DNA from 2 places in the Pseudoalteromonas sp. ESRF-bin5 genome. Region 1 is predicted to be linked to the other one. Evidence: predicted binding sites of a transcription regulator. Region 1 holds the regulator's gene; the other holds the start of a gene.
The links. Region 1 encodes ArgR, which controls arginine synthesis, uptake and breakdown. Its sites were predicted from a motif close to ANTGAATANNTATTCANT; they were not measured.
Positions count from the first base shown of each region.

Region 2: gltB (glutamate synthase large subunit) is a predicted target of ArgR. The motif match lies at 3,888-3,905, and genes of this name have one in related genera.

Region 1 covers NZ_NTLW01000102.1:3,339-20,192, reverse strand. Annotated here, with positions in the region: gene pdhR (pyruvate dehydrogenase complex transcriptional repressor PdhR) at 1-83, shown strand, start outside; gene aceE (pyruvate dehydrogenase (acetyl-transferring), homodimeric type) at 174-2,840, shown strand; gene aceF (pyruvate dehydrogenase complex dihydrolipoyllysine-residue acetyltransferase) at 2,851-4,755, shown strand; gene lpdA (dihydrolipoyl dehydrogenase) at 4,931-6,358, shown strand; gene BCG07_RS05065 (tRNA-uridine aminocarboxypropyltransferase) at 6,614-7,306, shown strand; gene BCG07_RS05060 (Fe(3+) ABC transporter substrate-binding protein) at 8,105-9,109, shown strand; gene BCG07_RS05055 (ABC transporter permease) at 9,109-10,740, shown strand; gene BCG07_RS05050 (ABC transporter ATP-binding protein) at 10,741-11,790, shown strand; gene BCG07_RS05045 (Dyp-type peroxidase) at 11,837-12,736, shown strand; gene argR (transcriptional regulator ArgR) at 12,733-13,200, opposite strand; gene mdh (malate dehydrogenase) at 13,425-14,357, shown strand; gene ispB (octaprenyl diphosphate synthase) at 14,453-15,424, opposite strand; gene rplU (50S ribosomal protein L21) at 15,847-16,158, shown strand; gene rpmA (50S ribosomal protein L27) at 16,175-16,432, shown strand; gene cgtA (Obg family GTPase CgtA) at 16,574-16,854, shown strand, end outside.
Region 2 covers NZ_NTLW01000320.1:984-17,837, forward strand. Annotated here, with positions in the region: gene gltB (glutamate synthase large subunit) at 1-3,786, opposite strand, end outside; gene BCG07_RS19520 (efflux RND transporter periplasmic adaptor subunit) at 4,663-5,916, shown strand; gene BCG07_RS19525 (ABC transporter ATP-binding protein) at 5,953-6,663, shown strand; gene BCG07_RS19530 (ABC transporter permease) at 6,667-7,980, shown strand; gene BCG07_RS19535 (ABC transporter permease) at 7,992-9,200, shown strand; partial or broken gene BCG07_RS19540 (sigma-54-dependent transcriptional regulator) at 9,286-10,618, shown strand; gene BCG07_RS19545 (sensor histidine kinase) at 10,618-11,931, shown strand; gene BCG07_RS19550 (Grx4 family monothiol glutaredoxin) at 12,022-12,360, opposite strand; gene BCG07_RS19555 (superoxide dismutase) at 12,626-13,207, shown strand; partial or broken gene BCG07_RS19560 (PrkA family serine protein kinase) at 13,415-15,321, shown strand; gene BCG07_RS19565 (YeaH/YhbH family protein) at 15,352-16,635, shown strand; gene BCG07_RS19570 (SpoVR family protein) at 16,653-16,854, shown strand, end outside.

The DNA of each region.
Region 1 (16,854 bases):
CGTTTATTGAAGAAGCATTACTTGAAGCGGGCAAAGAATATTCGCGAATTGAACGTAGTTTAAGACGCACAAAACAAAATTAAGCTAATACTCTATTACTTGAACACACTAACTTAAGTATCAGTTGTATTAAATTAACAACATTCGTATTTTAAACATAAGGAAACCTCCATATGTCTGAAGTCAATAAAATTGACGTAGACGCGCTAGAAACACAAGAGTGGTTACAAGCTCTTGAATCAGTTGTGCGCGAAGAAGGTCTTGAACGAGCTCAGTACTTACTTGAGCAAGTATTAGAGCAAGCCCGCTTAGACGGCGTTGATATGCCAACGGGTATTACCACGAACTACGTTAATACTATTCCTGTAGATCAAGAACCTGCTTACCCAGGTGATGTGAACCTTGAACGCCGTATTCGTTCAATTATTCGTTGGAACGCGATTATGATCGTTCTGCGTGCATCTAAAAAAGATCTCGACTTAGGCGGCCATATGGCGTCTTACCAATCGTCAGCAGCATTTTATGAAGTGTGTTTTAACCACTTTTTTAAAGCGCCAAACGAGGTGGACGGTGGTGACTTAGTTTATTACCAAGGTCATATTTCTCCGGGTATTTACGCGCGTGCATTTGTTGAAGGCCGTTTAAGCGCAGCTCAACTAGACAACTTCCGCCAAGAAGTAGATGGCAAAGGTTTACCGTCGTACCCACACCCTAAATTAATGCCTGAATTTTGGCAGTTCCCTACAGTATCAATGGGTTTAGGCCCAATTGCATCTATTTACCAAGCGCGTTTCTTAAAATACCTAGACGGCCGCGGTTTAAAAGACACTAAAAACCAACGTGTATACGCGTTTTTAGGTGATGGTGAAATGGATGAGCCAGAATCACGCGGCGCAATCTCTTTTGCTGCACGTGAAAAGCTAGACAACCTATGTTACTTAATTAACTGTAACTTACAGCGTCTAGATGGCCCAGTAATGGGTAATGGCAAAATTATTCAAGAACTAGAAGGCCTATTTAAAGGCGCTGGTTGGAACGTAATTAAAGTTGTATGGGGAAGCGGTTGGGATATTCTGCTAGCTAAAGATACAACAGGTAAATTACTACAATTGATGAACGAAACAATTGACGGTGATTACCAAACATATAAAGCAAAAGATGGCGCGTACGTTCGTGAGCATTTCTTTGGTCGTTACCCAGAAACAGCAGCCCTTGTTGCTGATATGACGGATGACGAAATTTTTGCACTTAAGCGTGGTGGTCATGAGCCATCAAAACTTTATGCTGCATTTAAAAAGGCCGAGCAAACTAACGACCGTCCGACTGTGATACTTGCTAAAACTGTAAAAGGTTACGGCATGGGTGAAGCTGCTGAAGGTAAAAACATTGCGCACCAAGTGAAAAAAATGGACATGAGCCATGTTGAACACTTACGTGACCGTTTAGGCCTACAAGACTTAGTCTCTGAAGAAGCAATTAAAGACTTACCTTACTTAGAGCTTGATGAAAGCTCTGAAGAGTACAAATACTTACACGCTCGTCGTAAAGACTTAGAAGGTTATACACCAACTCGCATAGCTAAGTTTTCTGAAAAATTACAGTTGCCAGAAGTAGCAGCATTTAAACCACTACTTGAAGAGCAAAAACGTGATATTTCAACCACAATGGGCTTTGTTCGTGCACTTAATATTTTATTAAAAGACAAAGGCATTGGTAAAAACATTGTACCAATTATTGCCGATGAAGCACGTACCTTTGGTATGGAAGGTTTATTCCGTCAAATCGGTATTTACAACCCACATGGCCAAAACTACACACCTCAAGACCGTGATATTGTTTCTTATTATAAAGAAGCTACATCAGGGCAAGTACTTCAAGAGGGTATTAATGAGTTAGGTGCAATGTCGTCATGGGTTGCTGCTGCAACATCATACAGCACGAATGATTTACCAATGATCCCATTCTACATTTACTACTCTATGTTTGGTTTCCAACGTGTTGGCGACATGGCATGGATGGCGGGAGACCAGCAAGCACGTGGTTTCTTATTAGGTGCTACGGCTGGTCGTACTACGCTAAATGGTGAAGGTCTACAGCATGAAGATGGCCACAGCCATATTCTTGCAAACACGGTTCCTAACTGTATTTCTTACGACCCGACTTACGCATTTGAAGTTGCTGTAATTGTACAAGATGGTATTCGTCGTATGTACGGTGACGACCAAGAAAATATTTACTACTACCTAACGCTAATGAACGAAAACTATCATCAGCCAGCTATGCCAGAAGGCGCTGAAGAAGGTATTCGTAAAGGTATTTATAAGCTTGAAAGCTACGAAGGCAAAAAAGCCAACGTACAGTTATTAAGCTCAGGTACTATCATGACTGAAGTGCGTAAAGCGGCTGCAATTTTAAGTGATGATTACGGCATTGCATCAGACGTTTACTCTGTAACGTCATTTAATGAGCTTACGCGTGATGGTCAAGATGTTGAGCGTTTCAACATGCTTAACCCAGAAAGCGAGCAAAAAACAGCTTACATCACGAGTGTATTAAACGACTCAGTAACTGTTGCCGCTACCGATTACATGAAAAACTACGCAGAACAAGCGCGTTCATTTATTCCTAGCAACAATTATAAAGTGTTAGGTACAGATGGTTACGGTCGTTCTGATAGCCGTGAAAACTTACGTCGTCATTTTGAAGTTAACGCAAGCTACGTTGTTGTTGCTACGTTATCTGAACTTGCTAAACGCGGTGAAGTTGAAAAGTCTGTTGTTGTTGACGCGCTTAAGAAATTCGACATCGACACAAATAAACTAAACCCACTGTACGCATAAGAGGTTTGTAATGAGTATTGAAATTAATGTTCCAGATATCGGTGGCGATGACGTAGAAGTAACCGAAATCTTAGTAAGCGTTGGTGACAAAGTAGATGTTGACCAATCTTTACTGACAGTTGAAGGCGACAAAGCCTCAATGGAAGTACCTGCTGCGCAAGCGGGTACTGTAAAAGAAATTAAAGTAAATGTTGGCGATACAGTAACAACGGGCTCTTTAGTATTTATATTTGAAGGCGAAAGTGCAGGTGCTGATTCAGCACCTGAAGCACCCGCTGAATCGGCGGCACCAGCTCACGCTTCAGGTTCTTCAACTAAAGAAGTAACCGTACCAGATATTGGTGATGACGAAGTTGAGGTAACTGAAATCATGGTTGCTGTTGGCGATACCGTTGAGGAAGAGCAATCTATCCTAAACGTTGAAGGCGACAAAGCGGCTATGGAAGTACCAGCACCGTTTGCTGGTACTGTAAAAGAGATTAAAGTAGCTACTGGCGATACAGTAAAAACAGGTTCATTAGTATTTGTTTTTGAAGTTGCAGGTTCGAGCGCATCTGCATCAGATGCATCTAAGCAAGAATCTGCGCCAGCAGAGACTGCTCAAAGCGCCGAGCCAAGCACAAAAGAAGTAAACGTCCCTGATATTGGCGATGACGAAGTTGAAGTAACTGAAATCATGGTTGCTGTTGGTGATACCGTTGAAGAAGAGCAATCTATCTTAAACGTTGAAGGCGACAAAGCAGCTATGGAAGTACCAGCGCCATTTGCAGGTACAGTTAAAGAAATTAAAGTAGCAGCGGGCGATAAAGTAAAAACTGGTTCACTTATTTTTGTATTTGAAGTTGCAGGCAGTGCACCTGCAAAAGCTTCAGCACCGGCTGAACAAAAGCCAGCGGCGGCACCTGCAAAAACCGAGTCTGCGCCAGCACAGGCTGCACCTGCCGCTAAAGTTAGCAACGAAAGTTTTGAAAACAATAGCGCGTATGCTCATGCATCGCCCGTTGTTCGTCGTTTAGCACGTGAGTTTGGTATTAACTTAGCGAACGTAAAAGGCACGGGTCGTAAAAACCGTGTGGTTAAAGAAGACGTGCAAAACTATGTTAAAAGCTTAGTGAAGCAAGTTGAGTCTGGTCAAGTTTCAGCATCAGCAGGTAATGCTGGTGGCAGTGAGCTTGGCTTAATTCCTTGGCCAAAAGTAGATTTTGCTAAATTTGGTGAAATTGAAGAGAAAAAACTGTCTCGCATCCAAAAGCTATCGGGTAAAAACTTACACCGTAACTGGGTACAAATACCGCATGTTACACAGTTTGACGAAGCAGATATCACAAGCCTTGAAGTATTCCGTAAAGAGCAAAACGTATTAAGCGAGAAGAAAAAGCTTGGCGTTAAAATCACACCACTAGTGTTTGTGATGAAAGCTGCGGCTAAAGTACTTGCTGAGTTCCCAACGTTTAACTCGTCGCTGTCTGAAGATGGCGAAAGCTTGATTCTTAAAAAGTACATTAATATTGGTGTTGCGGTAGATACACCTAATGGCTTAGTTGTTCCAGTGTTTAAAGACGTGGACAAAAAAGGCATTATTGAGCTATCTCGTGAGCTAATGGAAGTGTCTAAAAAAGCGCGTGAAGGCAAGCTAACTGCATCAGATATGCAAGGCGGTTGTTTTACTATTTCAAGTTTAGGCGGTATTGGTGGTACGGCATTTACGCCAATTGTTAACGCACCAGAGGTTGCTATTTTAGGTGTATCTAAATCTGAAATGAAACCTAAGTGGAATGGTAAAGACTTTGAGCCTAAATTAATGGTTCCGTTGTCTATGTCATACGATCACCGTGTGATTGACGGTGCTCTAGCTGCACGCTTTACCGCAACGCTTGCTAGCTACATGAGCGACATACGTCAATTAGTGATGTAATCGCTACAATATGAACAAAATCAAATCCCAGCCAGTTGTTTTTAGCTGGGATTTTTACTATATGCAATGATACAATCTTTGCACTATTTGTGAATTGCTCTGATTTTCTGCCCATGCAGAAACATGGCAGTTAAATTTTAGGGCAGTGTCCCGTTCAAACAATTAAGGTAATAGCATGAGCAACGAATTAAAAACTCAAGTTGTTGTACTAGGCGGTGGTCCTGGTGGTTACTCTGCGGCTTTCCGTGCTGCTGACTTGGGCTTAGAAGTTACATTAGTAGAATCGCGTGAAACATTAGGCGGCGTATGTCTTAATGTTGGTTGTATTCCTTCAAAAGCACTTTTACACGTAGCTAAAGTAATTGATGACGCTGCAGAAATGTCATCTCATGGTGTTACTTTTGGTGCACCGCAAATTGACTTAGACAAAATCCGTTCTTGGAAAGAGTCTGTTGTTGGTCAGCTTACGGGCGGCTTAGACGGCATGGCTAAAATGCGTAAAGTTAAAGTTGTACCAGGCTATGGTAAATTTACTGGTAGCAACACTTTAGCTGTTGAAGGTGCTGACGGTACAACTACTATCACGTTCGACAATGCTATTATTGCCGCAGGTTCAAAACCAGTTAATTTACCTTTCATCCCAGAAGATGACCGTGTAATTGACTCAACTGGCGCATTAGAGCTTAAAGATATTCCTGAAAAACTACTTGTTTTAGGCGGTGGTATCATCGGTCTTGAAATGGGAACTGTTTACCGCGCATTAGGTTCTGTCATTGATGTAGTAGAATTTGCTGATCAATTAGTTCCTGCAGCTGATAAAGATATTATCAAAATTTACCAAAAATACGTAAGCGATAAGTTTAACGTTATGCTTTCAACTAAAGTTGTTGCTGTTGAAGCGAAAGACGATGGCTTATACGTTACATTTGAAGGTAAAAATGCACCAGCTGAGCCAGTACGTTACGACAAAGTACTTGTTGCAGTAGGTCGTACGCCTAACGGTAATTTACTTGATGCTGAAAAAGCAGGCGTAAATGTAGATGAGCGTGGTTTTATTAACGTTGATAAACAGTTACGTACTAATGTAAGCAATATTTTTGCAATTGGTGACTTAGTTGGCCAGCCTATGCTTGCGCATAAAGCGGTTCATGAAGGTCATGTTGCTGCAGAGGTTATCTCTGGTCAGAAGCACTTCTTCGACCCTAAATGTATTCCTTCAATTGCCTACACTGACCCAGAAATTGCATGGGTAGGTGTTACTGAGAAAGAAGCTAAAGAGCAAGGTTTAAGCATTGAAACTGCGGTATTCCCGTGGGCTGCTTCAGGTCGTGCAATTGCATCTTCTCGTACTGAGGGTTCTACTAAGCTTATCTTTGATAAAGAAAGTGGCCGTATAATAGGTGGTGCTATGATTGGTATTAACGCGGGCGAAATGCTTGGCGAAATCGGTTTAGGTATTGAAATGGGTGCAGATGGTGAAGACTTAGCACTTACTATTCATGCTCACCCAACATTGAACGAATCAATTGGCCTTGCAGCTGAAATTTTTGAAGGTTCAATCACTGATTTACCAAACAAAAAAGCAGTTAAAAAGAAGAAGTAAGTTCTTTTAACTAGCAACGCTTTTTTAAAACCCAAGCTTCGGCTTGGGTTTTTTGTTTTATAGCTGTGAATCCAAACATAAACAAAACTTGCTTTAATAAAATGCCATTTTATTTTGAGCTGATAGCTGATAGCTGATAGCTGATAGCTGATAGCTGATAGCTGATAGCTGATAGCTGATAGCTGATAGCTGATATCTATTCATCACGTTTTTAGCTACAATATGCGCCGATCAAATTTAAGGTAATTAATCACTGTGACTCACTCTTCTCATAATTCAGTACTGCTATTACGCGCTCAGCAAATTAGTGAATCTCGTCGCGAATTTAATGCCCGTGGCGCTAAGTTAGCACGTTGTGAGCAATGCTTAATTGCAAAGCACTACTGTATTTGTGAAGGCGTAGAGAAAGCGCAGTGCGATGCTGCAGTGTGTTTATTGATGTACCATAACGAAAGTTTTAAACCTTCAAATACGGGGCGTTTAATTGCCGAAATTATACCCGATAACCATGCTTTTAAATGGGATAGAACTAATCCAGATGATGCGCTAATAGCGCTTATTAATGATGAGCAATATCAGCCAATGGTTATTTTTCCTGCTGAGGATGTAGAAGAGGGGCGAGCTATTACGCAAGTGAATATTGAGCCTAATAAAAAGCCGCTATTCATATTTTTAGATGGTACATGGCGTGAAGCGAAAAAAATGATTCGTAAAAGCCCATATTTAGATAACTTGCCCGTATTGTCTATTACAGCTGATAAGTTATCAGATTATCGCTTACGAGTTGCGCCTCATGCGCATCAATTAGGCACAGCTGAAGTAGGTATTTTAGTGCTAGCACTCGCGGGTGAAATGGATGCAGCTAAAAAGCTTGAGGATCACTTTATAAAGTTTAGAGATGCGTATCTTATGGGAAAACGAAATAAAGGCAGACCAGAGTCTCTTTAATACCGATTGTATTGAGTGGTAGTATTAAATTTAGGTCAAAGAAAAGCGCGCTCTATCTCTAGGCGCGCTTGCGGAATCTTCTAATTTTCTGCATCCTGCAATTGAACTTAATCAACTCCAATTTTTACTGTTCCATGTTTATTGCTATATTACTTTTTAGTTCTATGCAATATAAGCCAATCCGGGCTTATCTCCTTTATTCCTATACGTCCTGTTGCGGTAAAACCTATTACCAAATCCTTCATTTGCACGTCCTAGTGCTTCCGTGTTGTTATCAGTCCATTGTGTTGCCTGTTAAGGCCTGTCCTTTATATTCCTTCAACTTCCTGTTAAGCAACACTCCAATGTTGCACTCCTGTGTGCATCTTCCTGATGCTGTCCGTTTATTAACACTCCGTTGCGATACTCATCCTGAGCCTGTCCTAACTCCGTGTTATCCTTCATAACCAGTCACTGGTTTGCGAGTAATTGATCCCTGTCCTTTTACTCGTTAAGCGTCATTGCTTAGTTGATGAGGTAATTATAGGTGAATGGTCCAACTAAAGTAGGGCAAAAACCCTAAATAGTTTATGTATTATTATTGTTAAATACTATATAGGTATTAAATATCAATGGCTTATGTTGTTTTTGCTAGGTATTTAATCGGCGTTTTACTTATAAGCTGCCACTTCCGTGAGATATCTCTTACAGGGTATTTCTGTTTTGGACGCTTTTTTAGTATTTATGGGTATTTAGGGTGTGCACTTTTTAACTGTTCACGGTAGAATTATTGATAATAATTACTATTTAGGTGGAATAATGAAGAAAACACTCGCTATCGCTTTAGGGTTTATCGTATCGGCGCCAGCCTTTGCAAATGATGTTGTTAATATTTACTCTTTTCGCCAACCTTTTTTAATACAACCTATTTTAGACGATTTTACAAAACAAACCGGTATCAAAACAAATGTTGTGTTTGCTAAAAAAGGCTTAATCGAGCGTGTAAAACGCGAAGGTAAACATAGTAAAGCTGATTTAGTTCTTACTTCTAATTTTAGTGCACTCATTCAATTGGAAGATTTAAACTTAACTCAAACAATTAATAGTACTAATGTAAATGCTAACGTACCTTCTGCTTTTCGAGATGGAGATGGCCAATGGGTCGCGCTAACAAAACGCGTGCGAAATGTATATTCGTCGAAAGATCGTTTGGGCGCATTACCAAAGCTCACTTACGAAGAACTAGCCGATCCAAAGTATAAAGGGCAAATTTGTACTCGTTCAGGTAAACATCCGTATAACCTAGGGTTAGTTGCTTCAATGATTGCGCATCACGGTGAAGCGCAAACTAAAACATGGCTTGAAGGCGTCAAGGCTAATTTAGCACGTAAACCACAAGGCAATGACCGTGCTCAAGTTAAAGCCGTTAAAGAGGGGCTATGTAATCTTGCGTTAGGCAATAGTTACTACTTAGGTAAAATGTTGCAAGACGAAGAACAAAAAACATGGGCTGAGGCGGTACACATTAATTTTCCTAATCAAATTAATCGTGGTTCACATATTAATGTTTCGGGGGCCGTTATTACTAAATATGCTAAAAACCCTGAAAATGCCTTGAAACTCATAGAGTATATGACCGACAATAAAGCGCAAAACATGTATGCATCGCTTAATATGGAATACCCAGTTAAGCCTGGTGTGCAATTATCCAGTTTGGTTGCATCATGGGGCAGCTTTAAAGAAGATAGCTTGCCACTTGATGAGATCAGTAAATATCGTCCGTTAGCGCTTAAGTTAATTGATGAGGTGAAGTTCGATCTTTAATGACTTATAAATTTAAGCTGTCTAAATGGCAGCTATTCGCGTGGTCGACAGGTTTAGTTTTGTCGGCCCCGTTGTTCTTCCTTCTTTTTGAATCGCTACAAGGCAACTCAGAGGTTTTTACTCACCTTTGGGACACTGTGCTTTGGGATTACATTTCTAATACTGTACTACTTATATTGGGTGTGTGTGCACTCAGTAGTGTTATCGCGTTGCCACTTGGTTGGCTAACTGCTTATTGTAACTTTCCCGGTAAAAAACATTTTGAATGGGCGCTCATGCTGCCCCTTGCTATGCCTACTTACATTATTGCCTACGTGTATACTGATTTACTTGATTACGCAGGACCCGTGCAAATAACTCTAAGGGAGTGGTTTGGCTGGCAATCTCCCAGTGACTATTGGTTTTTTGATATACGTACCCTGCCGGGCGCAATAGTCATGATTGCCTTGGTGCTTTACCCATACTTATTTTTAATTTTTAAAACGGCTTTGAGAGAGCAGTCTTTTAAATTGGTACAGGCAAGTCAATTAATGGGACTTTCCCCAACTAAAAGTTTTTTTAAAGTGAGTCTTGTATTATCTCGTGGTTCTATTGTTGCGGCCCTTGCGCTTATTAGTATGGAAACAATGGCCGATTTTGCAACAGTAAGTTATTTTGCTGTTAGCACGCTCACAACCGCGGTATACGATACATGGTTTGGTTATTACTCCTTGACTGCTGCTGCAAAAATATCAGGTGTCATGCTGTTACTACTTTTTTTAGCGCTTATGGCAGAGCGCTTTAGTCGTCGTAATCAAGCTGTATTTGAACGCCAATCGGGCGTAAATAGTGAAGCACTTTATATTTTAAAGGGAAAGTCGGCTTGGTTAGCAACGGCATTTTGTGGCACGGTTTTACTTGTATCTTTTGTGATCCCGATTGCAGTATTACTTAATTACGCCATTACCTACTTTGAAAAAGCATGGAGTGCTGAGTTTTTTAATTATGCGTGGCAAAGCCTAAAAGTGGCAGGCGTTGTGAGCGTAATAACAATTGCATTAGGTGTTTTTGTTGTTTTTTATCAGCGTATAGCAACACAGTCTTACCCTCTCGTTCCTGGGCGACTAGCGAGTACGGGCTATGCACTGCCTGGCACCGTATTAGCAATTGCCGTTTTATTACCTCTAACACTGTTAGAAAGTAGTATTAATAATGTATTAGAGCCTTATAATTTAGACATAGGTTTGTTACTAACAGGCAGTGTGTTTACTATTGTGATTGCTTATGTCGTTCGGTTTTATGCCATTGCTCACGGAGCGATAGAGTCGAGCTTTGTGCGTATTAGTCCATCACTTGATATGGCAAGCCAGTCTATGGGTAAAAGCCAAGGCCAAACATTGCGTTTAGTGCACCTACCTTTATTAAGAAGAGGCTTACTGACAGCTGCCTTACTCGTTTTTATTGAATGCATGAAAGAACTTCCTGCTGCGTTATTACTCAGACCATTTAACTTTGAAAGTCTAGCAACGCATGTTTTTCAGTACGTGAGTGATGAGCAGTTAGAGCTGGCTTCTATATCTGCTTTATCTATTGTTATTGTTGGATTTATCCCCTTGTATTTTATTAATCGTTCTATGGAGCAACACACTTAAATGAGTAGTTTAATTTTGCAAGGTGTCAGCTATCACTATAACGGTACAAAGGTGATCGAAAACTTAGACTTAACCGTGGGTAAAGATGAGATTGTATGCTTGCTTGGTGCCAGTGGCTGCGGTAAAACCACCACATTAAAAGCCATTGCAGGCTTAGTTGAGGCCAAGCACGGAAGTGTATTTATAGATGGCAAGCTGGTAAGTGATGGGTCAACATTTATTGCACCAGAGCACCGAAATATAGGTATGATGTTTCAAGATTACGCGTTGTTTCCTCATCTAAGCGTAGCAAATAACATTGCGTTTGGGTTAGGTAAAATGAGCCAATCCGAAAAACAACAGCGTGTGGATGAAATGCTTCAGTTAGTGCATTTGTCTGGTTGCGCAGATAGATTTCCTCACCAGCTTTCTGGTGGGCAGCAGCAACGCGTTGCAATTGCCCGTGCGTTGGCTTATAAACCAAGTTTACTACTTCTTGATGAGCCGTTTTCAAATATAGATACCCAAGTTCGTTTTGAATTAATTGCAGATATTCGCCGTATTATTAAGGCGCAACAAGTATCAGCGGTATTTGTTACCCATTCAAAAGAAGAAGCTTTTGCTTTTTCTGACACGCTTGCCATTATGGACCGCGGTAATATTGCCCAACAAGGTACGCCAGAGCAGCTTTTTGCAGCTCCTAGGTCAAAGGTGGTTGCAGAGTTTCTAGGTCAAGGCATATACTTATCCGCAGAAGCATTAACGGCTACTGAATATAAAACACCTTTTGGCACCGTTGAGTCAGATATGCAAACGAGCTGCTATCCATGTAGTGGTGAGTTATATGTGCGACCTCACCAAATTGAACTTTTGCAAGAGTGTCAAAGTGACAAACTCAGTAAACGGGCTACAATATTAAGTCGTCGCTTTATTGGCTCTGCGTATGTTTATAAAGTTGTTATAGCCGAACAAACGCTTGAAGTTGAAGCGCAATATGGCCAATCATTTGAAATCAATGAGCAGGTTATAATAAAAATAAAACCCCACACAGTGAATTTTTTTGAATCATAGTTAATGTGATTCACTGTGTACATATCTGTAAAACTGAGGAATAACAATGGCGCAAGCGCAATCTGGGATTTGTGCTGAAGCAAACCTGCATGGTTTGCATTTATTTTTTAATGTGTTTGATGGTCAAGACGAATCATTGCGCGCTAAATTAAAACAAGTAAGCGCAATTGAAGAAGAGTTTAATGATCAGTTTTCAGAGTCGATGTTGTCGTGCGTTGTTGCCATTGGCGCCCAATATTGGCCTCATATTCTTCCTGAGTATATTCCTAGTGAGCTGCAAAGCTTTCCTAATATAAATCATGCAGATCACCAAATGAGTGTTCAGCCGTGCGACTTGTTTGTGCAGGTGCGTTCAGACAGAGAAGACGTAAACCACTTATTTGCATTGCAAGTTTTAAAGCTTTTTGCACCTGATGTGGAGCTGGTGGAGCAAATACGTAACTTTCGTTTTTTAGATGGCCGAGATTTTAATGGTTTTATTTATGGTGGTGATATGCCACACGGAAGAAAAAAGCGTTCAACTGCTTTAATTAATAAACCTGGTTGTTTTGAAGATCAGGGAAGTTATATTCATGTTCAGCGCTATAAACACGACTTAACTGTTTGGCAGCACTTATCGCTCAGTGAGCAAGAGCAAATTATGGGCCGTACACGACTTGATAATACGCTTATAACCCCAGCATTAAATACCAGTCATGCCACGCGTAGCGAATTAAAAGATGAAGAGGGGCAACCCCTTTTGTTGAATCAAAGCATGCCTTATGGCGATGTTTATGAGCAAGGTATGTTATGCATAAGCTGCGCAAGTACTGGTACTGCATTTGAGGCTGTATTAAATAGCCGTTTAGGAGAGGGGGAGTGTTACGACCATTGGCTTGATTTTACTCAAGCCGATATGGGGTCTGCTTTTTTTGCCCCCTCAGTTGGGTTTTTAAAGCAAATTTAAACCGTATCAAATAAAATACGTACTCGTTCAAGCGTAACGTCTATTTCAGAAATTTTAGCTGGGGCAATAAATATAGTATCGTCTCCGGCAATAGTACCTAATACACCATCGGCCTTTCCTAACGAGTCAAGTAAGCGGGCAATAAGCTGCGCAGCGCCTGGACTGGTGCGAATAATGATCATCATTTCATTATGCATAATATCAATGACTAACTGGCGTAATGGGCTTTTAGCGGTCGGCACTCCCATTTCAGCGGGTAGGCAGTAAACCATTTCTTGTTTAGCGTTGCGGGTACGCACAGCACCAAACTTACTTAACATGCGTGACACTTTACTCTGGCTTATATTGTCAAAGCCTTGCTCTTTAAGCGCATCAACTATTTCGCCTTGAGAGCCAAAGTTTTCTTCTTTTAAAAGTGATTTAAACGCTTTTACCAATGCTTCTTGTTTATCTTGAGGTTGCATAGTCTTTATTCATTATTGTTATTTATGCTGTAAATAGTACACAAAAATGAATAATTATGCAGCAGTTGTTTAGTCAACTTGACAGTTTGATGCGATAAACCACCAAAGTTTACAACTATGGTCGAAAATATCGCAAAATAGGTCCGATAAATTTGTTTTTAGGCGCTAATTTCATTATCTTAAGGGCCACAAGTATTTCCTACCTCAAATGACGGAGAATTCCAATGAAAGTTGCTGTATTAGGTGCTGCAGGCGGTATCGGTCAAGCATTGTCTTTACTATTAAAAACAGGCTTACCAGCTGGTTCTGAATTATCACTTTACGATGTTGCACCAGTTGTACCAGGTGTTGCTGTTGACCTATCACACATCCCAACTGATGTTAAAGTAGCAGGTTTTGGCGCAGACGATTTAAACAAAGCGCTTGACGGTGCTGATATTGTTTTAATCCCAGCGGGTATGCCACGTAAACCAGGTATGGATCGTGCAGATTTATTTAACGTAAATGCCGGTATCATCAAAACACTAGCTGAAGGCATTGTAGCTAGTTGTCCTAAAGCACTTGTGGGTATCATTACTAACCCAGTAAACGGCACAGTACCGATTGTTGCTGAAGTGTTCAAAAAAGCAGGCACATACGATGCAAGCCGTGTATTTGGTATTACTACGCTTGACGTGATTCGTTCAGAAGCATTTGTTGCTGAACTTAAAGGCGTAGACGTTGCTACAGTTAAAGTACCAGTAATTGGTGGTCACTCTGGCACAACTATTCTTCCTCTACTTTCTCAAGTTGAAGGCGTAACTTTCACTGAAGACGAAGTTGCTGCACTTACTCCACGTATCCAAAATGCAGGTACTGAAGTAGTAAATGCTAAAGCAGGTGGTGGTTCAGCTACATTATCAATGGGTGCTGCTGCAGCACGTTTTTGTATGTCTTTAGTTAAAGGCCTACAAGGTGAAGATGTTGTAGATTACGCATACGTTGCTGTTGAAGATGGTGATGCAGAGTATTTTGCACACCCAGTACGTTTAGGTAAAAACGGCGTTGAAGAAATTCTTTCTTACGGCGAACTAAGCGCATTTGAAGAAAAAGCGAAGAACGATATGCTTGAGACACTGAAAAAAGACATCAAAGAAGGTGTTGATTTCATGGCGTAATAGCCAGAATGAGCATTAAAAAAGCCTGCATTTGCAGGCTTTTTTGTTGCTCGAATGTTATTTACTATTAGTGTTAAATAACAGGCTCGTTAAGGCTAGTGATCACGGTCAACGGCTATACGGGCTAAGCTTACCAATGCGTGCTTGTATTCAGATTCTGGTAAAAAATCTAAGCAAGCAATTGCTTTATCGGCTTCAAGCTCTGCTTTTTGCATTGTAAACTCAAGCGCATTGGTTTGTTTTAACGTAGATAAAATCTCTTCTAAATGTTCCATACCATTACTGTGCTCAATAGCATCACGAATTAACTGTGTTTGATGCGCATTACCGTGTTGCATTGCATATATAAGTGGTAGGGTAGGCTTACCTTCGGCTAGATCATCGCCTATATTTTTACCTAGCTGGTCTGCATCGGCGTTATAATCAAGCACATCGTCAACAAGTTGAAATGCCGTACCTAAGTGCATACCGTATAAGTTTAATGCATTGAGCGTGGCTTCATCATTATTGGTAATAATAGCAGCAAGCCCGGTAGCAGCCTCAAACAGCTTAGCCGTTTTAGAGTAAATAACTTGCATGTAGCTGGCTTCGGTTGTGTCTGGATCGTTGCAATTCATAAGTTGCAGCACTTCACCTTCAGCAATGATATTGGTAGCATCGGCGAGTATTTGCATAATTTGCATTTTGCCTAAACCAACCATTAACTGGAATGAGCGCGTGTATATAAAGTCGCCAACTAATACGCTAGCAGCATTACCAAATTCAGCGTTAGCGGTCGGGGTGCCTCGGCGTAAGTTTGACTCATCAACAACGTCGTCGTGTAATAAGGTCGCGGTGTGAATAAACTCAACAATGGTCGCAAGTGTAATGTGGTCTTTACCAGTATAACCTAGCGCTTTGGCAGCTAAAATAGCCAACATAGGGCGAACGCGTTTGCCGCCGCTATTAACTATGTATAAACCAAGTTGGTTTACTAACGCCACCTCTGAGCGCATTTGCGCATGTATAAGTTGATTGACGTCATTCATATCGCTTTCTATTAACGCCTGGATAGCTTTTATATCCATTGATCTCCGAGCCAATTTTTATGTGTGAACGGCGCAGATTGTACAACAAAAAACGCACTAGCTCGATATTTTGTGACGATTGATTTAAAAAACCTACCTAAAGTGCTTAATAAGTGCTTAATTCAATCACAAATGTGTTTAATTACTAGACGATGAAAGATGGTTTTTGAGTTTGAATAATGGTCGACGCAGGTTGTAATTTTATTAGTAGGGTTATTTTTGCAAAGAGTTAAAAAGCGCTTGGCAAAAGGCTTAATTAATATAAAATAGAGAAAATATTGAATTGCTCTCAAAGCAGCTACTTTTTATTCATTTTAATTACAAAATAGGCTTGCTAGTTATTTCGCGTTAGCGTAAACTTCGCGCCCTATCGAAGAATATTTTAGTTGCGCCGATTTGAGGGTGCACAGACGGAGTTAATTATGTACGCGGTTTTCCAAAGTGGTGGTAAACAGCATCGTGTGACTGAAGGTCAAACGATTCGTCTTGAAAAATTAGACGTTGAAACTGGTGCGGCAGTTGAATTTGATTCAGTGCTTTTAGTTGCTGATGGTGAGAAGATCGAGATCGGTGTACCGTTCGTAAACGGTGGTAAGATAACAGCAGAGGTTGTTTCACATGGTCGCGGTGAGAAAATTAAGGTTGTTAAATTTAGACGCCGTAAGCATTCTCGTAAGCAAATGGGCCACCGTCAATGGTTCACTGAAGTTAAAATCACTGGCATTAGCGCTTAATTAGAGGTACTTAGAAATGGCACATAAAAAAGCAGCTGGTAGTACTCGTAACGGTCGCGATTCAGAAAGCAAACGCCTAGGTGTTAAGCGTTTTGGTGGCGAATCAGTTCTAGCGGGTAGCATCATTGTTCGTCAGCGTGGAACACGTTTCCACCCTGGTACAAACGTAGGTATCGGTAAAGACCACACTATCTTTGCAAAAGCAGATGGTAAAGTTCAATTTGAACAAAAAGGTCCTTTAAACCGTAAATACGTAACTATCGTAACTGAGTAATCAGTAAGGTAGTTAAAAAACCCCGCCTTTGCGGGGTTTTTTGTTTTGAGACAAAAATATATACCAAAGCCAAGCCTGCAATCGGCTTGGCTTCGGTATATAATGTATAAATTAGCAAGCCAATCCCTAAAGTGAGTAATCATGAAGTTTGTAGATGAAGTAGAAATTCGCGCAGAGGCCGGAGACGGCGGAAGCGGTATCGTGTCTTTCCGACGTGAAAAATATGTCCCAGATGGTGGGCCTGACGGCGGTGACGGTGGAGACGGTGGTAGTGTTTATCTACAAGCTGATGAAAACTTAAATACCCTGATTGACTATCAGTTTGAGCGCTTTCACAGAGCTGAACGCGGTACAAACGGACGTAGCCGAAACTGTACAGGTAAAAAAGCAGACGACTTGTTTGTAATGGTCCCTGTGGGTAC
Region 2 (16,854 bases), on a different contig from region 1:
AGCCGCCATACCCTGATTTCCGTGTTTATCAGCAATGTAGCCTGATAGCATTGCACCAACTGAACGGTCTGTATTACAAATTCGGCTAACAAGTGAAATACCACTTGAAGCATCTATCGCTTCTTGCGCTTTTCCTAATAGGCTTTCGTTAAGCTTGCCTAAATAATGTGAGCTATTTGGCGCGCTACAAAATAACGTTTCGCCTGTTGGATTGTTTGGCTGCGCAATAACAGAAGATAAATCTATCTTTTTCTGTTTGGCTGTTTTGCCCTCAATTGCTTCAAGTAAATCAAGACGACCAATTAAATCTGTTAAGTTTGCAATACCTAGGCTTGCCATGATTTCACGCGCTTCTTGTGCAATAAACTTAAAGTAGTTCATCGCCATTTCAGGTAAGCCATGGTAATGCTTTTGACGAAGTGTTTCGTCTTGCGTTGCAACACCGGTTGCACAGTTATTTAGATGACAAATACGTAGATATTTACACCCTAATGCCACCATAGGGCCTGTACCAAAACCAAAGCTTTCAGCACCTAAAATAGCAGCTTTAATAATATCTAAACCTGTTTTTAAACCACCATCTGTTTGCAAACGAATACGATGACGAAGGCCATTTTCTACAAGGGCTTGCTGTGTTTCAGCTAGACCTAGTTCCCATGGGCTGCCTGCATATTTTACTGATGTTAGCGGGCTTGCGCCTGTGCCGCCGTCGTAGCCAGATATAGTAATTAAATCAGCATATGCTTTAGCTACACCTGTTGCTATGGTGCCAACACCTGGTTCCGACACTAGTTTTACTGATACTAGTGCCTTTGGATTTACTTGCTTTAAATCGAAAATTAGCTGAGCAAGATCCTCAATAGAATAAATATCATGATGCGGTGGCGGTGAAATTAACGTCACGCCAGGTACCGAATAGCGAAGTTTAGCAATATAAGGTGTTACTTTTTCACCCGGAAGTTGCCCGCCTTCACCTGGTTTTGCACCCTGCGCTACTTTAATTTGAATTACATCTGCGCTACGTAAATAATGCGGTGTAACACCAAATCGACCTGAAGCTACTTGCTTAATACGTGAGTTTTTCTCAGTGCCGTAACGAAGTTTATCTTCACCACCTTCACCTGAATTTGAACAACCACCCAGGCGGTTCATTGCAATTGCGAGTGCTTCATGAGCCTCTGGCGATAAAGCACCAATACTCATTGCAGCTGAGTCAAAACGTTTGTAAAGCGCTTCTGCAGGCTCTACATCATCAATACTAATTCCATTTTCTGGTAATTTAAGTGCCAGCATATCGCGTAATGTTGAAATAGGGCGATTATTAACAAGCTTTGCATACTCGTTGTAATCTCTATATTCACCAGAGCGAACTGCTACCTGCAGTGTTTGGATCACATCTGGGTTGTATGCATGATATTCACCACCATGTACGTATTTAAACAAACCGCCATGGCTAAGTAACTTACGTTTACTTAAAGCAAGCTTGTGTAAGCTTTGTTGATCGTCATCAAAGTCTGTAAAACATGCACCTTTAATGCGGCTAGCCACACCTTTAAAACACATATCAACAACAGCATCTGATAAACCCACCGCCTCAAATAACATTGAGCAACGGTAAGAAGCGACTGTACTAATGCCCATTTTCGACATTATTTTGTATAAGCCTTTGTTTACTGCTTTACGATAAGCAAGGGTTACCTCGCAGTAAGATTTATCGATGATTTTACTGTCACTCATCGCGACTAACGACTCATACGCTAGGTATGGGTAAATAGCTGTTGCGCCAAAACCAAGTAACACTGCAAATTGATGAGGATCTCTTACGCTACCCGTTTCAATAATGATGTTTGATTCACAGCGTAAATTGTTATCAACCAAACACTTTTGCACTGCACCTACAGCCATAGCCGCAGGGATAGGTAGGTTTACATCGTCAAAATTACGATCAGTTAAAATAAGCATGATAGAGCCAGCAGCTGCTTTCTCTTTTGCTTTATCGCAAATGCGTTTAACTGCGTTTTCCAAGCCTTCTTCAACAGTATAAGTAATATCAATTTTACAATAGCTGTAATGCGCTTCATCTGCATTTAGTAGCTGCTGCATGTCTGCATACATTAAAATAGGTGTATCGAACTGTAAGCGCTTAGCGTGGCCTGTTGTTTCGTTAAACACATTTTGTTCGCTACCAATACACGTAGCCAAAGACATAACATGATTTTCGCGAAGAGGATCAATTGGCGGATTAGTGACTTGTGCAAACTTTTGACGGAAATAATCGTATAGTGAACGATGCCCTTCGCTTAACACAGCAAACGGAGTGTCATCACCCATTGAGCCTGTTGCTTCTTGGCCGTTTTCACCCATTACACGAATAACGCTATCCAACTCTTCATTGGTATAACCAAACATTTTTTGATATTTAGCTAACGTTTCATCGTCAAATGAACGATTGCCTGCATCTTGCTCTTTTAATTCTTCAAAGGGAGTCAAGCGCTTAACATTTTCTTCGAGCCACGACTTATAAGGATGGCGAGATTTTAAATCTTGGTCGATTTCGTCTGAGTGCCAAATTTTGCCCAATTTGGTATCAATTACTAAAAGCTCACCCGGACCCACTCGGCCTTTTTCAACCACTTCATCTGCGGTGTAATCCCAAATGCCGACTTCAGAAGCAAGAGTAATAAAACCATCTTGTGTGATTACATAACGCGCAGGACGAAGACCATTTCGGTCTAAGTTACAAGCTGCAAAGCGGCCATCTGACATAACAATCCCCGCAGGACCATCCCATGGCTCCATGTGCATAGAGTTAAAGTCATAAAATGCACGTAAATCGTCATCCATAGCACGGTTTTTTTGCCATGCAGGCGGCACAAGCATGCGCATTGCACGGAATAAATCCATGCCACCGGCTAAAAATAGCTCAAGCATGTTATCGAGGCTTGACGAATCTGAGCCTGTTTCATTAACAAACGGCGCTGCGCTTTGTAAATCTGGAATAAGTGGAGACGAAAATTTATACGAGCGAGCACGAGCCCACTGACGGTTACCTTCAATGGTGTTAATTTCACCATTATGCGCTAAATAGCGGAAAGGCTGAGCAAGTGGCCAACGAGGCTGTGTGTTTGTTGAAAAGCGCTGATGAAAAACACAAATCGCGCTGGTCATACGGATGTCAGCTAAGTCTAAATAAAAATTAGGTAAATCTGCAGGCATCATAAGGCCTTTATAGATAGTCACTAATCCAGATAAACTTGCAATGTAAAATGATTCATCGTCTGCTAAACGTTTTTCAGCACGACGGCGCGCTACGTATAAGCGACGTTCTAAATCTTTTGAACGCCAACCTTCAGGTGCGCTTACAAAAATTTGCTCAAAGCCCGGTAATTGCTGCACAGCAATTGGACCTAGCATTGATGGGTCGGTAGGCACTTCGCGCCAGCCTAAAATATTTAGCGTTTCTTTTTCTAATTCTTCGCTAAGAATTTCCTTTGCAGCTTGTGCTAAAACAGGATCTGAATTTAAAAAGATCATGCCTACTGCATAGTTTTTACCAAGGTGCCAATTATGCTCACTTGCAATAGCACGGAAAAAACTATCTGGTTTTTGCAAAAGCAAACCACAGCCATCGCCTGTTTTACCATCAGCAGAAATACCGCCCCGGTGTTGCATACGATCCAACCCAGTAATAGCAGTACGAATAAGCCGGTGACTAGCCTGACCATTAACTTGGGCAATTAAGCCAAAGCCACAATTTTCTTTCTCTAATTTCGAGTCGTATAACATAGACCCCTCCCCTTGCTTCACTGTTAGCGTTAATGAAGTGCTCGACGATTTGCTAACAGCCGGTCAAAACTAGCCTCTATATCAAATAGAGTCAACAGTAATTTGAATACATATTCACATTCTTGAATATTTCTCACTTCATAGCAAGATTTCTTTTTTATCATTTTTATTAACATTTAGCGGTATTTTCACCGTTATTTTTTCATGACACTGGTGTCAAGTTTAACATTTTGTAAAAACACCTCCAACTTAAAAAGCAGTTTACGTAAACGTAAACTTAGATATTAGTGAATAAATATTCAATTGAAGAGATTCGTAAAATGTTGGGATTATGCAAATAATATTACCCCTTTTCATTAACAAATTATAAAAGGGATAAATAAAGGTAGAATTATGTTCCTTATTCTTCATTCAGCTTAAAAGCTATAATTTAACCACTCATTACTTTGATTAATTATTCGTAAATAGAAAAATAAAACCAGTCAAAGTTTAAATGTCACCCCGCTATTTAATCGCCTGAGTAGCTTAGCTTTAAAATACACTTACACTTTTGAATTCACTGAAGTTGCGACGTTATTGGTTTTCTTGTACCCGCAACGCTGTATTTACTCTTTATATATTGCTTTGTATGTGTCCGGAGCGGACACATAAAGTGTCCACGGACATATTACTTTAATAAATAAATTATTAAGTATAATAATATCAATAGGTTAAATTTTGGCATACTAATCGTATAGTGTAATTTAGTAATTATTATTTGGAAGAATTATGTTCACTTTAAGCTTATTTTTACTCTCGCCAATAGCCGCTATTTTTGCAGCACTACTTTATGTCATGTTTGAAAAAAATATAAATTCATTTAGTTAAGGTTGAATAATGATTAAAGATACCAGTGCTCAAGACATACAAGTTAAAACACCCGCAAACCATAAAAAACGTTTTCTTTTAATTATCGCTGTGTTGTTACTTATTATTGCTGCTACTTATGGAGTTATATCAGGCTCGGATGCAACTAAATCATTTAGCCAAGAAAAGGTGCAAATAGCAAAAGTAGAAATTAAAACGCTTGTTCGCGATGTAGCCGCAAGTGGAAAAATTGTTGCCGCCAATGCACCACACATCTACAGCCCAGAGAGAGGCTTTGTAAGCTTGCACGTTAAAGCTGGCGATACAGTTACCAAAGGCGACGAGCTTGCTGTTCTTCATAGCCCTGAACTTACCAATGAATTAAAACAACAACAATCCGTATTACAACGCTTAGAGGGTGAACTTAAAAGGCAACACCTACAATCAAGAAGAGACACTTTAACCCTTACAAAAACACTCGATATGGCAAGTGTAGAATTAAACGCAGCACAAAGAGAAGATCGTCGCGCAAAACTATCAATTAAAAAGCATTTAATAAGCCAAATAGACCTTGAAAAAGCAATAGACGACTTATCACGTGCACAGCTTACCTATAAACACGCACAGCAAGAGGTGGCACTTGCTAAAGATACACTCGCATTTGAATTGCAAGCTGCTAAAAGTGATGTAGAGCGTCAGCAGCTGGTCGTTGATGAATTACATAGAAAAGTAAATGAGCTGTCAATTCGAGCCACAGTGACAGGCATTGTTGGTAATCTGCTTGTGCAACAAAAAGCAGCCGTCACGCAAAGTCAGCCTCTGATGACACTCGTTGATTTAAGTCATTTTGAAGCACAGTTGCAGGTGCCAGAAAGTTACGCAAACGAACTCGGATTAGGTATGGACGTAGAGCTTAAATTAGGGAACGAAACAATAATGGGGGTGCTATCTGCTATATCACCCGAAGTTAATAATCGCGAAGTAACCACACGTGTTCGCTTTACAAGCAACAGCAATAACATTCGCCAAAATCAACGTTTAACCGCGCGTATTTTACTCGACAATCGCCAAAATGTGCTGCAGGTAAAGCGAGGCGCTTTTATGCAACAAGGCGGCATTGTTGCATATAAAATAGACGGAAATTTTGCAAGACGTATACCTATATCCGTAGGTGCCACCAGCATTAACGCGGTAGAAATTTTAAGCGGCTTAAATGAAAACGACGAAATAATAATTTCTAGCTACAACCAATTTAACCAAGCAGACACGCTTTTATTAAATTAGAAGCGCTCTCAACCAGCGCCAATTTAAGGAAAAACCATGTTACAAATGAAAAACATAAGTAAAGTATACCAAACTGAAATGGTTCAAACTCACGCATTAAGAGACTTTAATTTAAATGTAAATGAAGGCGAATTTATAGCTGTCACAGGCCCTAGCGGCTCTGGGAAAACTACCTTTTTAAATATTGCCGGAATGTTAGAGCCCTTTAGTGAAGGTGATTATATTTTAGATGGTGTAAATGTGGGTAACCTAAACGACAACCAACGTGCCGATTGCCGAAATCAAAAAATTGGTTTTATCTTTCAAGGTTTTAATTTAATACCAGATTTAAACCTCTATGAAAATATTGAAGTACCTCTTCGTTATAGAGGTATTAAAGCAAAAGAACGTAAACGTAGAATAGAGCAATGTTTAGAACAAGTAGGCTTAGCCTCCCGCGCTAAACATTTACCTCAACAACTTTCTGGCGGCCAGCAACAACGCGTCGCTATAGCCCGCGCACTTGCTGGCGAACCACGCTTTTTACTTGCCGATGAGCCCACCGGTAACTTAGACAGTCTAATGGCTCGCCAAGTGATGGAATTACTTGAGCAAATAAATCGCGATGGCGCCACCATTATAATGGTGACACATGACAGCGAATTAGCCCGCCGCGCACCGCGCAACATTCAAGTAGTTGATGGACAACTTGCTGACTTTACTTTGTACCAAGGTACACAGCCAATAAAAGTCGCACAAGGAGTATAATTCATGCTGGTTCATTATATTGATCTGAGTTGGCGTAGCTTTAAACGCACACCACTCGTAAGCTTTTTAATGGTACTTGCCATCGCAATTGGTATTGGCATCACCATGACTAGTTTGAGTGTGTATCACATGATGTCGGCCGATCCAATCCCGCACAAGAGCAGTCAGCTTTTTAGCGTGCAGTTACAGATAATGGACGATGGAAGCACATGGTGGACGTCAGATAATCAGCCTCTTCAACTAACTTATCAAGATGCTGCAAATCTTTATCAATCCCAAGTAGGTGCTCAACGTTTAAAAATGGTACGAAGTGGTTTTTCTGTTTACATAGACTCTGACAAAGTAAAACCGTTTAGTCAAAGTGCAAGACTTACCACTCCTGAATTTTTTAATATGTTTGACCTCGAATTTTTACATGGTAGCAAGTGGTCACAGCAACAAGAAGACAACGCAGCGCCCGTTGTTGTCATTAGCGAGGAGTTAAACAATAAGTTATTTGCTGGCAAAAATTCAGTGGGTCAGGTTATTTACCTTGACGATGCTAGTTACGAAGTGATTGGCGTTACAAAAAACTGGCCACTAACCATCAAATATTACGACTTAAATAATGGTGCATTTAACCAACCCGAACAACTTTTTATGCCATTTAGCCTTCTTGAGGCAAAGCAACTTGGTAATTGGGGAAATACTAATGGTTGGAAGCATGAAGATGTTCGAAGTTTTACTGCCAAATTACAGTCAGAAATGGTTTGGATTCAATTCTGGGTTGAATTAACGACCGAGCAACAAAAAAATGATTACGAGAATTACTTACTAGCTTATATGCAAGAGCAGCAAAAGCTCGGTCGATTTAATCGTAAAGAGCTCGCTTTTGGGCTTCGAGATGTTAATCAATGGATGGCTTACAATAATGTGGTTAGTGAAGATAACAAAATTTTAGTGGCTCTAAGTTTTATGTTTTTGGCTGTGTGTTTGGCTAATATACTTGGCTTATTACTTGCCAAATTTTTACGTCGAGCGCCAGAGGTTGGAGTACGTCGTGCTCTTGGTGCTAATAAACGGCAGATTTTTATGCAACATATCATTGAAGTCGCTATGTTAGGGCTTTTGGGCGGGCTACTTGGGATTGTATTTGCGCAGTTTGGTCTATTAGGTGTTCGTCAGAGCTACAGTTATTACGAAAGCTTAGCGACTATGGATTTAAGTATGTTACTAAGCGCCCCACTTATTGCAATCAGTACTTGTGTAATTGCCGGGCTTTATCCTGCTTGGCTGGTGTGTAAAACCAACCCTGCCATTTATCTAAAAAGCCAATAAGGACGAACACAATGATATTAGAAATTAAACCTATTTTTCATGCGCTGTGTCGATCTAAAGTGGGTGCAATTTTGCTACTTATACAAATAGCAATTACCACTGCAATTGTTAGTAACGCAGCATTTATAATTCAAGACAGAGTAACCTACCTTAACCAAGAAACTGGCTACCCGGAAGATGAAATACTTGCTTTTCATGTCATGCATTTTGGTAAAGATGTTCAAAGCCATCAGCAATTTGAACTTGATGAAGCCATGCTTCGAGCTTTACCCGGCGTTAAAGACGCCATATATATTAACAACATACCGTTATCAGGTAGTGGCAGCTCATCTGACTTCAGTATTAACTCTGCACCAGAGCCAGGGCTTTCAGCAAGAACGGCTTACTTTTTTACGGATGATCATGCAATTAATACACTTGGCATTGAGCTTGTTGCAGGACGAAACTTTACTCAAGATGAGATTGTTGTTACCAACGATAATGATCAACGAGCCAATGTGACAATTGTCACTCAAGCATTACTCAATGAGCTTTTTCCTGATGAAGAGGGCTTAGGAAAAACGATTTTTCTTGGTGATATCCCACTGAAAGTTGTTGGTGTAATTAAGCATGCAAAAGGGCCTTGGTTAAAAGACAGCCGCCCAAATAATATCGCATTAATTCCTTACATTAACCCCAATATATCTGGCAACTTTTTAGTTCGTACTGCGTCCAATGAGCGAGCAGACATAGCTAAACAGATTGAAGACGCAATGCTTAAAAATTATAACAAGCGTGTGATTATTCGAATTCGTGGTTTAGATCAAGACAAAACGCAATATATGGCTGAAGACACATTGATGATGCGTATGCTCATTGTACTCATCACTATCTTAGTTCTGGTTACAGCGGTGGGCATTTTTGGTTTAACGCTATTCAATATAAGTAAGCGCACCAAACAAATTGGAACCCGTCGTGCTTTGGGCGCTCGTAAATCTGCAATTGTTAATTATTTTTTAGTTGAAAATGCATTGATTTGCATTGCTGGATTAGTTTTAGGCGTTATTGCTGCCCTCATACTTGGGCAATTGCTAATGCAACACTTTTCAATAGCTGCATTACCCTTAGGCTATGTCGCAGCAACTGCCGTTATGGTTTTTATCATGAGCCTTCTAGCTGTATTTGGCCCAGCTAAACGTGCTGCAAATATTTCGCCCAGTATCGCAACCCGAACCATATAACGCAGCTCCCAACCTATGCTACACTGGCTAAACACGGTGTAGCATTTTCAATATTTAAATAATAATAAACAGCGATTAAATTCTCATGGAAAAAATACTTATCGTTGATGATAATCCGGCCGTTTTAGAGGCATTATCATTACTACTAGAGATACATCACTTTAATGTAGTTACCGCGTCAATGCCTTTTGAAGCCATTCAAATTGTGCAATACCAACGCATTGCTCTCGTTATTCAAGATATGAATTTTACCAGCGATACCACCTCAGGCGAAGAAGGTAAAACTTTGTTTTATGCGCTGCGTGAAGAGAACCCACACCTCCCTATTATATTAATAACCGCTTGGACTGAACTTTCAACGGCGATTTAACTTGTTAAAGCAGGCGCTGCCGATTACCTTCCAAAGCCATGGGATGACCACAAGCTTCTTACGTGCATTAATAATTTAATAGAGCTGGGGCGCACTAAGCAACTTGTAGCCACGCACAACCGCCAACAAAAAGAGCGAGATGATAAATATAGCACTGCTAACTTAGCAGGCCTTATTTTTAAAAGTACCGCAATGGAGCGATTAGTCACAATGGCATTGCAAGTGGCTAAATCTGATATTTCTGCACTCATAACAGGTCCTAATGGCAGTGGTAAAGAGTGTATTGCCACTATTATTCAAAAAAACTCTTCACTAATAAATCAGCCCTTCATAAAGGGTCAATGCCGGCGCCCTTCCCCAAGAGCTTTTGGAGGCTGAATTGTTTGGTGCTGAAGCAGGTGCTTATACTGGTATAAGCAAGCAACGTATAGGTCGTTTTGAGGCAGCCGATGGTGGAACATTATTTTTAGATGAAATTGGCAACTTGCCACTTTCTGGGCAAATGAAGTTGCTAAGAGTGTTACAAACAGGTGAATTTGAACGGTTAGGGTCCACACAAACGCGCAAAGTAACTGTACGTGTTATATCAGCCACCAACGAAAATTTATTACAAGCAATAACCGAAGGGCGTTTTAGAGAAGATTTGTACTATCGCCTTAACGTTATTGAGTTAAACGTACCTGCGCTTTGTGAGCGCGTTGATGATATTGCGCCACTCATTAATCACTTTTTACCACATAGAGAGCTAAGTATTGATGCAGAGCAAGCCCTTAATCGATACCAATGGCCAGGTAATGTAAGAGAACTTGAAAACGCCTGTAAACGTGTTGGTGTAATAAAGCCTAACGGTTTGCTTAGCGCTGAAGATTTTGGCCTAACCCCGTCGTCGCCAATAAAAAATAACGACGTAAAAAAAGAACCAACAAAATTCGAAATTGAACAATCAATACGCGCTAATCAGGGGGTTATAGCCAAAGTAGCACGAGAGTTTGGTTTAAGCCGCCAAGCACTGTATAGGCGCTTACAAAAAATGGGTATTGATTACTAATGTTTAATTTTATTAGTGGCTTATCGTTAACTCAAAAAATAATGGCTATATGTGTTTTATGCAGCGTTTTTCCTGTTGTTAGCATTACAATAATTGCACAACATCCGCTGTATTACTCTGTGTTGTTGGTCATAGCAGCTATGTTAACAAGTCTTTTGCTTGCTAGAGCCTTAACAAAGCCTATTAAGCTAGGGTTGCAATCGCTAGAAACCGGCTTCCTTAATTTTAAAGATGGTGAGCTTTCTAGTTTATTAGCCTATAAAAACAACGATGAGTTAGGAAAGCTATGTCTGCTTTATAATCAAACGGCAAAACAACTTCGGCAAGAAAAACAGTGGATTTATCAACGAGAGTTAATGTTAGATAAAGTATTACAGAGCTCTCCACAAGCACTTTTACTTGTTAACGATAACAAAACTGTTGTATTTAGTAACTTAGTCAGCCGCACTTTATTTAATAGCAAAACACAACTAGAAGGCACGCAACTTCACGAATTATTGTCTGATGCACCTATTCAGCTTACTAATGCTATTGAACAAGGCGTGGATGGCTTGTTTAATATTGAAGTAGATAGTCACGATTCTCAAACTTGGCATTTATCGACTGGCGAGTTTTTGCTTAATAATCAAAAACATCACTTATACATATTTAAACAACTTACCCGTGAACTCAGCCGCCAAGAAGTAGCAGTATGGAAAAAAGTTATTCGAATAATAAGCCACGAGCTTAATAACTCTCTTGGCCCTATGTCATCAATGCTGCACAGCGCTCAGCTTTTAGCTAGCCGCGTAGATGAGCCTCGCCTTGCAAGAGTGTTTTCAACAATCGATGAAAGAATAAGTCACTTGACTGAGTTTGTTCAAGGCTACGGCAAATTTGCAAAGCTCCCTACACCACAAAAATCAGCGATAAATTGGCAAAACACATTAAATGATCTGAATAGCCAATGGCAGTTTAGCTACAAAATGAGCAGCGCCAAAAGCATATTATATGCAGATCAGGCACAACTTGAGCAGTTGCTTATCAACTTACTCAAAAATGCACACGAGTCAGGCTCAAATCCGTCTAAAATAAACATAGATGTAACGTTCTTTAGTAATACTTGCATAGTAGATGTGAGCGATGGCGGAAAAGGCATGAGTGAGCAGGTTATGGCTAATGCCCTTGTACCTTTTTACTCTACAAAAAGTACAGAAAGTGGTTTGGGGTTAGCTTTGTGCAGAGAGATTGCTGAAGCACATAAAGGACAAATAAGCTTACATAATAAATTAAGTGGTGGTCTAAACGTGCAAGTTACCCTGCCGTGCAGATGAGTGATGTTGTAAAAATACTAAAAACAATAAAGCCACTTAACGTGGCTTTTATTATCACAGCACTATAGAAATAGCGCTCACAAAATAAGATTACTCAGCGTCAGCTTCTTTGTACTTAGCCGCTGTTTCTGTGATTAACGGTTGTAATTCACCACGTTGGAACATTTCGATGATGATATCACAACCACCAATTAGCTCACCCTCAACCCAAAGTTGTGGGAATGTAGGCCAATTTGCGTACGCAGGAAGCTCAGCACGAATGTCTGGGTTTAGTAAAATATCAACGTATGCAAACGGTTCGCCACACGACATAAGTGCTTGTGAAGCTTGTGAAGAAAAACCACAGTTTGGTAACTTAGGTGACCCTTTCATGAAAAGGATAATTGGGTTTTCTGAAATTTGCTGTTTAATTTTATCAATGGTTTCCATCTACAACCTCAAAGTAACGATAGCTAAATATACTTAGGTCTTGAAAATAACTCATCGTGACCATAAATATATAACTTAAAATGGGCAAATAAAGCCACAATTGAAATAGTCTTTCGCAATAGCATTGCTGTTTGCTTAAACTTGAGTAAAATACTCAACAATTATAGTAACACTATATTCCCACTTGGTATAGGTAAGTGGTCTGTTTCAACAGGCATTACGTATCACCAAATGGACTATCAACTAAAAAAGATGGAGATAAAAAATGGCATTTGAACTACCGTCACTACCATATGCAATCGACGCACTTGAGCCACATATTTCAAAAGAAACATTAGAGTTTCACCACGGTAAGCACCACAACACGTATGTTGTTAAGCTTAACGGTTTGATCCCTGGTACAGAGTTTGAAAACAAATCTCTAGAAGAAATCGTATGTTCATCAGAGGGCGGTGTATTTAACAACGCAGCGCAAATCTGGAACCACACGTTTTACTGGAACAGCCTATCTCCAAATGGCGGCGGCGAGCCTACTGGCGCAATTGCAGATGCAATTAACGCTAAATGGGGTTCTTTTGATGCGTTTAAAGATGCATTAAACGACAAAGCAGTAAATAACTTCGGTTCAAGCTGGACTTGGTTAGTAAAACTTGCCGATGGCTCTTTAGACATCGTTAACACATCTAACGCTGCTACACCACTTACTGACGAAGGCGTTACACCTGTTCTTACTGTAGATTTATGGGAACACGCATACTACATTGATTACCGTAACGTGCGTCCAGATTACCTTAAAGGTTTTTGGTCACTTGTTAACTGGGAATTTGCAAACGCAAACTTCGCTTAATTAGCACTTATCGCTAATTTAAAAAGACGCTAAAGCGTCTTTTTTTATGCCTATTATTTATACTTTTAAACTCTGTCATTTGACAAAATAGCCTTCTTCAACATGATCTTTTTTCACTTAAATTTTTAATTTTATTCCACAAACATAGACTTTCGCGACTAAACTTTAAAATGTAAGCACCTTTTACAGCGGGTTTCGGAGGTTATTATGACGATTTTTGAGCATTACCAAGCACGTTACGAAGCGGCACAAGAAGAAGAGTACAGTATCGCCGAGTTTCTTGAGATATGTAAAACCGACAAATCTGCCTACGCGAGTGCACCAGAACGCCTTTTAATGGCCATAGGTGAACCCACAATGGTAGATACCGCAACGGATGCACGCCTCAGTCGGTTATTTTCAAATAGAGTAGTTGCACGCTACCCTGCCTTTACCGATTTTTATGGTATGGAGGATGCCATTGAACAAATTGTTTCTTATTTAAAACACGCCGCTCAAGGGCTTGAAGAGTGTAAACAGGTTCTCTACCTATTAGGCCCAGTCGGCGGTGGCAAATCATCTATTGCTGAAAAGCTAAAGTACCTCATGCAACAAGTACCCATCTATTCAATTAAAGGGTCACCGGTAAACGATCACCCATTATCTCTGTTTGATCCCATTGAAGACGCTAATGTGCTAGAGCAAGAGTACGGTATTAAGCCACGTTATTTAAAAACAATTATGTCACCGTGGGCAGGCATAATGGCGATATAAGTAAGTTTAGAGTGGTAAAACGTTATCCATCTATTCTGAATCAAATAGGCATCGCTAAAACAGAGCCTGGCGATGAAAACAACCAAGATATATCTGCATTAGTAGGTAAAGTAGATATACGTCAGCTTGAACATTTTGCGCAAAATGACCCCGATGCTTATGCTTACTCGGGTTCACTTTGTATGGCAAATCAAGGCTTGATGGAATTTGTAGAGATGTTTAAAGCCCCTATCAAAGTACTCCATCCACTACTAACGGCCACGCAAGAAGGTAATTACAATGGGACTGAAGGTATTAGCGCTCTTCCTTTTAATGGCATGATCCTCGCTCATTCAAACGAATCTGAATGGCAAACCTTTAAAAATAACAAAAATAATGAAGCCTTTTTAGACCGTGTATACATAGTCAAGGTACCTTATTGTTTGCGTGTCACTGAAGAAATTAAAATTTACGACAAACTTCTTCAGCATAGTGAACTTCATAGCGCCCCTTGCGCGCCTGGCACCTTAAAAGCTTTGGCACAATTTACAACTCTTTCACGATTAAAAGAGCCTGAAAACTCAAGCTTGTATTCTAAAATGCGAGTGTACGATGGTGAAACACTCAAAGACACTGATCCAAAAGCAAAGTCGTATCAAGAGTATCGCGATTACGCAGGAGTGGATGAAGGCATGACGGGTCTTTCTACTCGCTTTGCATTTAAATTTTTATCTCGGGTATTTAATTTTGACAACACAGAAGTGGCCGCAAACCCTGTTCACTTATTTTATGTACTTGAACAACAAATAGAACGTGAACAATTCAGCAGCGATGTTGAAGAACGCTACTTGAGCTTTTTAAAAGGCTATTTAATCCCTCAGTATGTTGAATTTATTGGTAAGGAACTTCAAACTGCGTATTTAGAATCATACTCAGAATATGGGCAAAACATATTTGATCGCTATGTTATTTATGCCGATTTTTGGATTCAAGATCAAGAATATCGTGACCCTGATACAGGCCAATTATTTGACCGAGCTGCACTCAATGCAGAGCTTGAGAAAATTGAAAAACCAGCGGGCATTTCTAATCCTAAAGATTTTCGTAACGAAATAGTCAATTTTGTACTACGCGCACGGGCTCATAACAATGGCAAAAACCCGCTGTGGACGAGTTATGAAAAATTACGCACTGTCATTGAGAAAAAAATGTTTTCAAACAAAGAAGATCTGTTGCCTGTTATTTCGTTTAATACTAAAACCTCAGCTGAAGATCAGCAAAAACACGAAGACTTTGTTAATCGCATGGTCGAGAAAGGCTATACACAAAAGCAAGTCAGATTGTTATCTGAGTGGTACCTACGTGTTAGAAAATCACAATAACCTTCATAGTTGTGGTTTTAGGAGGTCATTATGGCACATTTTATAGACAGACGTTTAAACGGTAAAAATAAAAGCACCGTAAATCGTCAACGCTTCATTAGGCGTTATAAAAAACAGATAAAAGAAGCGGTGTCAGATGCAATAAATAAACGCAGTGTAACCGACTCTACATCGGGGGAAAGTATATCTATTCCGCAACGTGATATCAGCGAGCCTATCTTTCATCAAGGTAAAGGCGGGAATAAAAAACAAATACACCCAGGTAACGATCAGTTTGCAACAGGTGATAAAATAGAGCGACCAAAAGGTGGTCAAGGTGATGGTTCTGGACAAGGAGAGGCTAGCGACTCTGGCGAAGGGCAAGATGAATTTGTGTTCTCTATCTCAAAAGATGAGTACCTCGATTTACTTTTTGAAGATTTAGAACTTCCTAATCTTCAAGAAAATCAACTTGATAAACTTATACAAATGAAAACCCACCGAGCCGGTTTTTGCAGTGAAGGTATGCCAAGTAATATTGATATTGTTCGTTCGTTACAAGGGTCACTTGCTCGACGTGTTGCCATGAGTGCTGGAAAAAAGCGCCGCTTAGCCGATTTAGAAGCTCAGTTAAAAATATTAATACACGAACCTCATAGCGATAAAGCCGCTGTTGCACTTTTACAAAAAGAAATAAACCTACTTAAACAGCAAATTAAAGCTGTGCCATTTATTGATAACTACGACTTGCGTTTTAGAAATTACGAGAAGCGCCCCCACCCCACCAGCAAAGCGATTATGTTTTGTATTATGGATGTGTCAGGCTCTATGGACCAAGCCACAAAAGATATGGCAAAACGGTTTTATATTTTACTATATCAATTTTTAACGCGCAGTTATAAAAACATTGAAGTGGTCTATATCCGTCATCATACGCAAGCTACTGAAGTAGAAGAACAAACATTTTTTTACTCTCAAGAAACTGGGGGAACTATCGTATCGAGCGCACTTAAACTGATGGATAAAATAATTAAAGAGCGTTACAACGCAGACGAATGGAATGTATATGCAGCACAAGCATCTGATGGTGATAACTGGGCTGACGATACTCCTCATTGCGGACAAATATTACGTAATAGCATTTTAGATGCTGTTCGCTATTTTGCCTACATTGAAATCACAACACGTGCTCATCAAAGCCTATGGCGAGAATATTTAAATATTACGCAAACACATTCCAACTTTGCCATACAGCACATTCAAAGTGTTGAAGACATTTACCCTATATTTAGGGAGTTTTTTAAAAAAGGTCGGCAACAACAAGGGGCTGCATAACCAAGCGAGGTATTAATATGAATACTAAACGAATGAGTGGCGGCCCTGACTGGACTTTTGATTTGTTAACTGAGTATCAAACAGAAATAGCCCGCGTTGCAGACTTTTACCGGTTAGACATTTACCCTAATCAGATAGAGGTGATCACCGCCGAACAAATGATGGATGCGTACTCAAGTGTTGGGATGCCTATTGGTTACAACCATTGGTCTTACGGGA